Regions from separate parts of the Brevibacillus parabrevis genome, predicted to be linked through region 2. Evidence: riboswitches for the same ligand, from Rfam matches in the RefSeq annotation. Region 2 holds a riboswitch; each other region holds the start of a gene.
The links. Region 2 has a riboswitch for S-adenosylmethionine ahead of metH (methionine synthase). Riboswitches for the same ligand answer to the same signal wherever they lie in the genome.
Positions count from the first base shown of each region.

Region 1: it holds a riboswitch for S-adenosylmethionine, as region 2 does, so the genes downstream of both, IRJ17_RS01840 (homocysteine synthase) here and metH (methionine synthase) in region 2, are expected to answer to the same signal.
Region 3: it holds a riboswitch for S-adenosylmethionine, as region 2 does, so the genes downstream of both, IRJ17_RS09310 (2,3-diketo-5-methylthiopentyl-1-phosphate enolase) here and metH (methionine synthase) in region 2, are expected to answer to the same signal.

Region 1 is NZ_CP064090.1:397,873-401,147, forward strand. It holds gene IRJ17_RS01825 (YqzG/YhdC family protein) at 1-86, shown strand, start outside; gene IRJ17_RS01830 (SCO family protein) at 89-712, opposite strand; gene IRJ17_RS01835 (rhodanese-like domain-containing protein) at 794-1,105, opposite strand; SAM riboswitch class I at 1,668-1,776, shown strand; gene IRJ17_RS01840 (homocysteine synthase) at 1,867-3,168, shown strand.
Region 2 is NZ_CP064090.1:4,724,480-4,727,754, forward strand. It holds gene metH (methionine synthase) at 1-1,606, opposite strand, end outside; SAM riboswitch class I at 1,723-1,823, opposite strand; gene IRJ17_RS21645 (YjcZ family sporulation protein) at 2,033-2,140, shown strand; gene IRJ17_RS21650 (YcdB/YcdC domain-containing protein) at 2,210-3,275, opposite strand, start outside.
Region 3 is NZ_CP064090.1:1,960,494-1,963,768, forward strand. It holds gene IRJ17_RS09310 (2,3-diketo-5-methylthiopentyl-1-phosphate enolase) at 1-1,174, opposite strand, end outside; SAM riboswitch class I at 1,343-1,444, opposite strand; gene IRJ17_RS09315 (sigma-70 family RNA polymerase sigma factor) at 1,645-2,121, shown strand; gene IRJ17_RS09320 (anti-sigma factor) at 2,118-3,275, shown strand, end outside.

The sequences.
Region 1 (3,275 bases), 1.8 Mb from region 2:
ATCGCAGGTGGGCGCTTCTTGTGCATATTGAATTTGAAAACCAAACGGAACGAGTCGTGAACATCACGTACGAAGAAACCGTCTGAGTCTAGTCAGCGAGCTGTTCCATTTCTTTCATCATTTGCTCCATGTCCATGTCCGCCGCCATGCCGTAAGCACGGCGCATGTTGCCGTCACCGTCGACGAGGAACATGCGTGCGGTGTGGGCAAAGGAACCATCAGGCTGCTTCAGTACCGCGATCCCGAAGTCTTTCGTTACTTTTTCCACCGCCTGGGCATCTCCGCGCAAAAACTTCCAGCCGCTTTGATCAGCCTTGAACTTCGCTGCATACTGCTGCAAAACCTCAGCCGTATCAAAGTCGGGGTCGAAGGTGATCGAGACAAACTCAACCTTGTCGCCGAACAGCTTTTTCTCCTTCAACTGATCCTGAAGCTTGGACATGTTGTACGTCGTTGCCGGGCAAATATCAGGGCAATTGGTAAACATGAACTCGACAAGGCGCACCTTGCCTTTGCCTTGCGAGAACGTATAGGAAGTTCCGTCACTGTTGTCCAACGAAAAGTCCGCGATCGGCTTCATCACCGGAATCGGATCTTTTGCCAAGTATTTGTAGCCGAACACACCTACAATCGCAAGGATAATCAAGCCTGCCAGCACCGTAAACCAATGGCGCTGCAACGCTGACCCTTGTTGCTGTGCTCCTTCACTCACGATTTCCTGCCTCCCCTGCACATCTCATGCGCCATCCCGCTTTGCTTGCAGCGGCGAGCAGCGCACATTTTCTCTGTCTTTCTAGACTTCTTTTTCCCCAGGCCATGCCAGCATTCCGCCAACCATATTGGCAGCGTCAAAGCCAAGCTCACACAAATATTCAGTTGCCCGGTGGCTGCGTGCGCCGCTTCGGCACACCATGATGACCGGAATGTCTTTGTCCAGCTCGTCGGTGCGATGCGGCAAAAAGCCGAGCGGAATCAGCTTGGCCTCTTTGATATGGCCTTCGTTCCACTCCTCCACCTCGCGTACATCAATCACCTGAAGCTGTTCTTTTGCCGCGAGCTTTTCCAGCAGCTCTTGTGGTGTAATTTCCTTCACGCCATGGCTCATCGCGTTTTTTCCTCCTATATGTACAATCGTTTAGTCGTTTTCTGCCATTTCCATCATATCATAGGCCCCAGGCGTTTTCTAACGGCGGGAGCTGCGAAAGCGCCGAGATATAGGGGCAATTTTGTGACAGCAAGGCTCGGTTGCTTGCAAGTTCAAAGAATTTACAAAAATGACCATAAAATTATAAAATTACAAGTAAAAAACCATGTCTGCCAGTTCATGAAAAAGAACGCTGATAATTGATGAAGCTTAGCGTGAGGGGGAGTTATTTCTATGATGTATGTCCTTGGAATTTTGGCTGTTTGCACTCTGGCTGCGGTCCTCTTGTATGCCAAAAAAGGAAAACAATCTCGTAAGGCAACTCATTTGGTTTCAGATGAAGGAAACCCTCATACAAACCATGTAAACAGAGCTTACCAGACAGGCTCTCTGGATCTTATGGGCAACAGCATGAACGGGTAAATCTTTAAAATCCACAAAATCCACCCCGATAACTTAATCATTTGATGTTGACAGCGAAGTATGGTTTTTCATACAATTATGACAACAACTGAAAGCTACATTTTCATCAAGAGCGGTGGAGGGACAGGCCCTATGAAACCCGGCAACCAGCAAGCGAGTCTTGCGCGGTGCTAATTCCTGCAGAATCCATAGATTCTGAGAGATGAACGCACACCCGTGCATAGCCGGAGCCTTCTTCTACTCAGGAGAACGCTCCGTTTTTTTATTTCCTTACCCCCATATAAAAAGGAGAGATGATCATGTCTGACCAACAACAATGGAAACCGGAAACGCTCGCCGTACACGGCGGACAGGAGGTAGACCCGGTAACAGGCTCGCGCGCGGTTCCGATCTACCAAACGACTTCCTACGTCTTCCGTGACACGGAGCATGCTGCCAACCTGTTTGCTTTGAAAGAGTTCGGCAACATTTATACGCGCATCATGAATCCGACCCAAGACGCATTTGAAAAGCGCGTCGCTCTGCTCGAAGGCGGCGTAGGTGCGCTGGCAACCTCTTCCGGTCAGGCAGCCATCACCTTCTCGATTTTGAATATTGCGCAAGCGGGCGACGAGATTGTCGCATCTAGCAGTTTGTATGGCGGGACGTACAACCTTTTTGCCCATACGCTGCCACGCCTGGGCATCAAAGTACACTTTGTGGATCAGTCCAATCCGGACAACTTCCGCGCGTTCATCAACGATAATACCAAGGCGCTCTTTTGCGAGACGATCGGCAACCCTCGCATCGACGTGGCCGACTTGCAGGCAATTGCGGACATCGCGCACGAAAACGGCGTGCCGCTGATTGTCGACAATACATTCGCTTCGCCAATCCTGACCCGTCCGTTCGAGCACGGAGCTGACATCGTCGTTCACTCCACGACCAAATTCATCGGCGGACACGGCACGGCGATTGGCGGCATTATCGTAGATTCCGGCAAATTCGACTGGAACAACGGCAAATTCCCTGGTCTGACGACGCCAGACCCAAGCTATCACGGAGTCGTTTATACAGAAGCAGTCGGCCCGCTCGCCTACATCATCAAAGCGCGCGTGCAACTGCAACGCGACATCGGCGCTGCCGTAGCTCCTATCAACTCTTTCCTGTTCCTGCAAGGTCTGGAGACACTCCACCTGCGCATGGAGCGCCACAGCCAAAACGCACTCGCGGTAGCGAAATTCCTCGCCGAGCATCCGGCAGTGGAATGGGTCAGCTACCCAGGTCTTGAAGGCGACGCCAACTACGCACTCGCGCAAAAATATTTGCCAAAAGGCGCTGGCGCCATCCTCACCTTCGGCATCCGCGGCGGCGTGCAAGCAGGCAAAACATTGATCGAATCCGTAAAGCTCTTCTCTCATTTGGCAAACGTAGGCGACTCCAAGTCGCTCGTTATCCATCCGGCGAGCACGACGCACCAGCAAATGAACGAAGCGGAACAATTAACGGCAGGAGTAACTCCCGGATTGATCCGTCTGTCTGTCGGAACAGAGGCGATCGAAGACATCATCGGCGATTTGAAGCAAGCTTTGGAAGCAGCTGTTGCCGTGAGCAAGGTATAGGTTTTCCTACAACACCATACCTTTTCATTCAAGCGAAAACGAAAAAACCACTCTCGTCAGGGAAGTGGTTTTTTTCGTTTTTTTGTGTCTTTCACTGGATAGTCTCA
Region 2 (3,275 bases):
CGAGAATCGTTTTGCACAGCGGCATCGCTTCTTTAATGAGGCGAATCCCCTCAACCGTCTCCTTGGCGGAACCGATGTACTGCTCATCCCCTGTACCGACCGGGAACACCAGCGGGTCGAAAATGATGTCTTGCGGGGCAATTCCGTACTGGTTGACCAAAATATCGTACGAGCGCTTCGCCACTTCCAGCTTCTTCTCGCGCGTGACAGCCATGCCCGCTTCCTCGATCGTTCCGACGACTACAGCCGCTCCGAACTTTTTGATCAGCGGCGCTACTTCTTCAAAGCGCTCCAGGCCGTCTTCCAGGTTGATCGAGTTGAGAATCGCTTTTCCCTGGGAATAGCGCAGGCCCAGCTCCATTACTTTTGCATCCGTCGAGTCGATCATCAGCGGAGCCTTGACCTTTTTCACGACGAATTGCAGGAATTTTTCCATATCGGCGTATTCATCCCGATCCGGGTCAGCCAAACAAATATCGATGACGTGAGCGCCGCGTTTTACTTGTGCCCGGGCGATATCTGACGCTTCCTCGTATTGGCCTGCGGCGATCAAGTCGCGGAATTTTTTCGAACCGATGACGTTTGTGCGCTCCCCTACCAACAGCGGGCGACTGTCATCTTCCACGTACACGACTTCGATGCCGGATACCGCGCTGACAGCCTGATCGACAGCCTGACGTGGCTTGCAGTCTTTCAATGCTTCTGCCATCGCCCTGATATGGTCGGGCGTCGTTCCGCAGCAGCCGCCCGCCACGTTCAGCCAGCCTTGTTCCGCAAAAGCGCGCATTTTTGTCGCAAGCCCTTGCGGCGTCTCATGGTAATGTCCGTTTTCATCCGGCAAGCCCGCATTGGGGTAACAGCTCACTCCGCATTGAGCCAGTCCGGACAGCGTGCGCAGATGGTCGCGCATGAACTCGGGACCGGTCGCACAGTTCAGCCCAACGGACACGGGCTTCAAATGCTCAAGCGAGATATAAAACGCCTCGATGTTTTGACCGGCAAGAGTCGTGCCCATCGGTTCAATCGTCCCGGACAGCATGACGGGCAACTCCACATCCAGCTCTGCGAACGCTTTGCGGATGCCGATTCCCCCCGCCTTGACGTTCAGCGTATCCTGCGATGTTTCCAGCAGCAGCACGTCGGCTCCGCCAATGATCAGTCCTTTTGCCTGACGATAGTAGGACTCCACCAGCTCCTCGAAGGTGACGCCGCCTGTCAAAGCGAGCGTTTTCGTCGTCGGTCCCATTGCCCCTGCCACGTATCGCGGCCACTCGGTTGTGCTATAGGCATCTACGGCTTCCTTCGCCAGACGGGCCGCAGCGATGTTTAACTCCAAATCCTTGTCGGCGACATCGTACTCGGCCAACACGACGGAGGTGGCTCCGAATGTATTCGTCTCGACGATGTCCGCTCCCGCCTCCAAATATTTTTCGTGGATGGATCGAATGACGTCTGGTCGCGTCAAGTTCAAAAGCTCGTTGCAACCATCGTAGGCTTCGCCGCCAAAATCATCGGCGGTCAAGTTCGCCTGTTGCAGCATCGTGCCCATCGCACCGTCCAGAATCAGAATTTTCCGGGAAAGCTGTTCGCGAAAAGTGGGTTTCATTGACGTACTCCTTTTCTCCCTTGCGGCGTTTATTCTCGGCAGTTTTTTTGCACAAAAAAATCCTCTTCTTTGAAAGAAGAGGATTTGTCCGCGGATACAATTGCGCCTGAACCATCCTCTCATCTTTCAAAGCCGTAGCTTTGCTGGAATTGGCACCGGATTTTAACCGGTTGCCGAGGCTTCATCAGGCCAGTCCCTCTGCCTCTCTTGATAAGAGTTGTACCATGGTATTCATTTTTGACTTTCAGGTTTCATGTTTGACAGTATCTTAACACCGCGTCCTGTCTACGTCAATTGAGAATTTGTCTATTATTTACTGCTTTTCTCCCCGACTGCGCCCATTTTTGTGCTTACCGGGCATCCGCCCACGCCAATCTGTGCGATCGTGTATAGACTGTAGCATAACGGAAAGGAGGGGGAACAAACGTGAGTACATCTTACTGCGGAAATGGCATCTTTGGAGACTGCTTCGCACTGGTGCTCGTACTGTTTATCCTGCTGGTCATTGTTGGGTGTTCGTGTGACGACTGCTAGGTAAATGACAAGAAGAGGCTATCCCCCCGCCTTCCAGCTGGCTTGCGGGATAGCCTCTTTTTCTTGTCCTTACGGCTCGATTACAGCCTCGCCGCTTTTGGCATCGATGGTAATGAAACTGCTTGCCAGCTCTTCCTCGCTCCACGGAATGTACGCGAGTCTCGGACGATCCAGCCAATCGTTTTCCTGATCTTTTAACAGGTAAACAAGCCTGAGTGGCATGACGCGCAAAAACGACTCGGCAGCCTTTTGTTTGGAAACGACCTCGGCTGACGAAGGAAGCTCTATCAACTTGTGAGTCTCTCGCCAATTCCGGAAGCTGTTTACCTTCCCGGTCGAAGGGTCTACCGACACCTCGTAAGCGGCATCTGGCCCCTTGTCCAACACCGGAATCCCATCCTTGCTCATGACATAGCGGAATACCCAGTTGCCTGACGAAACCGGATTGGCTGCGCCAGGTTCCATCACTTGTGCAAGCTGCACTTCTTTTACGCCCGGATCGGCGTATTTGGCCAAAAAGAACACGGCTGCCTGCTCGGCCTGTTCGCGCTTCACGGTCACTTGCGTATTTGTGCGGGGAACGCGCAACCCAACTACCTGGCTCGTCTTCGCGTCGATCGTCACTTCATGCCAGCGGTCTTTGCTATCTGCCCAGTTGAATGATTTGTTCTTTTGGTGATCATCTACGGATTCCCGATAGGACATGCCTTCGACGTTGACGCCAAATTCCGTTTGCAAAAGCGCCTTCGCCTCTTCCTTCGTACGCACGATGACAGGCTGTTCGTGTGTCTCGAACGCATCTGCCTGCGGCTGCTCCCGCTGCAGCTGATCGTAGGCAAAGCCGTTGTTTCCCGTACCGTAGTTGATCTTGCCGCTATGCGCATCAATGTACCAATCAAGGAAAACCGGCCTTCCTTGTTGGAAAAAGGAAACCGCTGCCCTGTATTCCAGTGTCGGCTGTTTCAGCGCCTTCCCTTCGGACATGTGCTGCACGTATACAAGCTTCATATTTGCGGCCAGCTCGTTTTCGGCGGCGCTTTTCGCCACAGCTTCCGCAGCATCCGGGAACGAAGACGGGGAATACGCTCTCGTCGGTTTGCTGAACATCAGAAGACGTCCGGAGCTGCCCAGTTCA
Region 3 (3,275 bases), 2.8 Mb from region 2:
CAGGCGATTGGTTCGCCGCTTCTCCCAGGGTGTGTCCAGCCGTGACTGCTGCGATTGCATCGACGAACGCTTTGGCCCCTGCGGTAGCGCCGCCCGGATGTCCGTGAATGCCGCCGCCAGCATTGACGATTTGGTCCAGACCGAAATCCGCATAAAGCTGCGGGACGAGTCCCGGATGGATGCCGGCTGATGGAACCGGGAACGAGCGGCGCACGCCTTCCAGCGGAGTGGTCAAGTTGGTCGCCAGTTGCAGCGCTTCTGTTTTGTCCAGGGCGACGTTGCCGTATGGCGACGGGAACAGCACCAGGTCTGCTCCGGCAATTCGCATCAGGGTGCCGAGCAAAAGCGGAGTGGCGATCCCGTAATCAGGCGACGGATAGTAAGCGCCAGCGAGAGCGGGGTGGGCCATGATCGGGATGTTGACGTCCGGATCGGCTGCCAGGCGGTGCAAGGCATCGAAGCCAAAAGCGAGGACGTTGAACAGCAGGCAATCTGCGCCAGCTTCCACGGCACGCTTTGCTTTTTCGTTCAGCTCGTTGATCGGGCCAGTCAGGTTGGCCGCGTAGAGGACAGGCTTGCCAGTTTGCGCTTCTGTCTCCTGCGCGATCTCCTTGAAGGCGCGGATACGCTCCAAAAACGGCGCGCGATCGTCTGCGAAGAAGATTTCGTCATCTTTGACCAGATCGACGCCACCGAGCGCCTGTGCCCGGAATTGCGTCTTCAAATCTTCGAACGGAAGACCGAGGCAAGATTTGAAAATGCTCATCAACAGCGGGCGGTTTTGTGCATCCAAACGTCCGCGCAGTCCGTCAATGCCGAACTTTGGTCCGGGAAAAGCTTGTAGAAACGACTCAGGGAAAGTGATGTCCACCAGCTTGATTTTTCCGTCCATGGACAGTTTCCCGAAGATTCCGGTCAAAAGCGAAGGAATGTCGTGCGTAAAATTGCGCGTCGGGTAACTGACGGTGATCAGTCCGCGCGTCTCGCCGTTTTCCAATGTCTCAAGCGGCGTAGCGCTCACGGCTTCCCCGAGATAAGGGGCCAGCTCAGCTTGCTTCGCTGCGGGCAAATCCGTCCAGGAGCCGACCGTCATGCCAACGGCGATGGCGGCTGCTTTTTTGTGTAAGTCTTTGGCTTGCGTCAAATAAGTGACGAGGATGCGTTGATCACTCATGCTAGTCCTCCTTGGGCAGCTTGAAAAGTTTCGTGAAGCTTTCGGGCATGTAAAAAAGCCTCCCCAGAGCGGGGAGGCGGTTGTCGACTATAAAAACGTCTCGTCTCCTCTCATCTCTCGGGTCAGTAGTCGGGAAAGAAGACGCAACAATGCCGCTTCTCGTACCGACTCTTATCCGTTGGAATTAGCACCGTTTCGCTATTCAAGAAAAAAATAGCGCCGGTTGCCGGGCATCATAGGGCCAGTCCCTCAGCCAGCTCGCGATAAGAGTTATGTGGTTCACAGGCCAGTCAGCCGTGTGTGCTACACCCATGATATGACTTCTGTTGTCCGTAGTCAATCTTTGTTTTTTGCCGGAATGTGCTCTCTGTAGAGAGGGAAAAAGCGGCCGGAAGTGAAACTTTTTTCGCTAGAGGGCGTGGTACGTAAAGAAGGGATGTGGAGGCATTGGGAAAGTAGGCTTGGAGTATGTGTACCAGATGCACGTAAACGACATATACCGCTACCTTTTCCGGCTGACACGCGATACCAGGCATGCGGAGGACTTGACGCAGGAGGTTTTTTTCCGGGCGTATGCCTCCCTGGAAGACTACCGCGGCGAAAAGGTCAGGCCATGGCTGTTCAAGGTCGCTTACCACGCTTTTATCGATTGGCACCGCAAGCAAAAGCGCCGCCCGGTCGACTACATGGAAAAGATGCCGGAACGACCGGACGCATCCGCGAGCGACCCGGCGGAACTGTTGGTCGCTCAGGAATTGTGGAAAGAGGCATATGCGCATCTGGAGCAATTGCCGCCCAAGCAACGACAGGTCATTTTGCTGTCAGCCATGCAATTTTCCTACGCGGAAATGGCAGAGGTGTTGGAGATCGAACTGGCGGACGTCAAACGCTCGCTGTTTCGCGGTCGGCAAAAGATGCGGAAGCTGTGGAAGGAGGAAGGGCCATGACGCACCAAAACGGTCATGATCGCGAGCAAAAGCTGCTCGCTTATTTGAGAGGGGAACTGACAGGGGAAGAAGCAAAGCGGCTTGGCGAGGAGCTGGCAGCCGATGAGGCATGCGCAGAGCGGCTGGAGCGGCTTTTGCTGGGCGAAGAAGGAGAGCAGCAACCACGGGAACTCGACGCGCTGGACGAGGGCGGGCACAGCCAGCTTTCCGAAGCGAAGCAGAGGGCGATTGTCCGGCGGGGAAAATGGAAAAATCGCTTGCTCAGTTCCGTGTACGCTTTTGCCATCCCGTTTGTAATTGGCGTGGTATTTCTGGGCGTCAACGGATGGGTAGGGTCGTCGATGCACGATGATCTGCACCGGGTAGCGAAGGACATGGTCAATTTTACGCAGCCGGGTGTCAGCGTGGGCAGCAGCGGCGCGCAGGTGGGACTGCTGTACGGCAGCATCCAGATGGAGCTTCGCGAGCGAGTAGGGGCGGACATCAAAAACGCAGGCCGCTTTGAAAGCACCAACGTGTTGTGGAACGTCAACGCCAAGCCGCAATGGACCAACGGAGTGAGGGAGCAAAAGCTGTTTTTCCGCTATCCGCTTCAAAGCGGGCAAAAACCGGACGCAGACGAACTGGCGCATTGGCGCACGCCAGCCTGGACGACTTTGGAGAAGCTCCCCGAAGGAACCGTTGCCCAGTTGGCTGTCTCTTTTGCTGATTTTTTGACGTACGAGCAGTATTATGAGCGAATCTCCCGCTACATCAGCTCCGCCAACCAGGATACGGTCTGGTTGGCAGTGGACACCGGAGTGGAAGCCAGGCACGAAGACCAAAAAGACGGCTACCTGCTCTTGGGGCCGGGAGAAGCATGGGGATTTGCGGAGCACGAGCTGAATTACGGAGCGGCTCCGATTCAGGTCAACGGAGAAGGAAGCCGACGGATGGCAGCCTTTTTGGGGGAAATGGCCTACCTTGTCGAGCAAAAAAGCCTCGCGCGCGACATGGGACAATATTTGGTCTCGCGAAGCGATCCGCAAGTCGAGGAGCGCTATCGCTACTTGCAGGAAAAAGGCGTTCGCCTCTACGGAGCAGTCCTGACCGGACCGACGAAGGAACTGCTCAAACTCAAGGATGAGAAGTCGATTACCGCTGCCTTTGTCGGC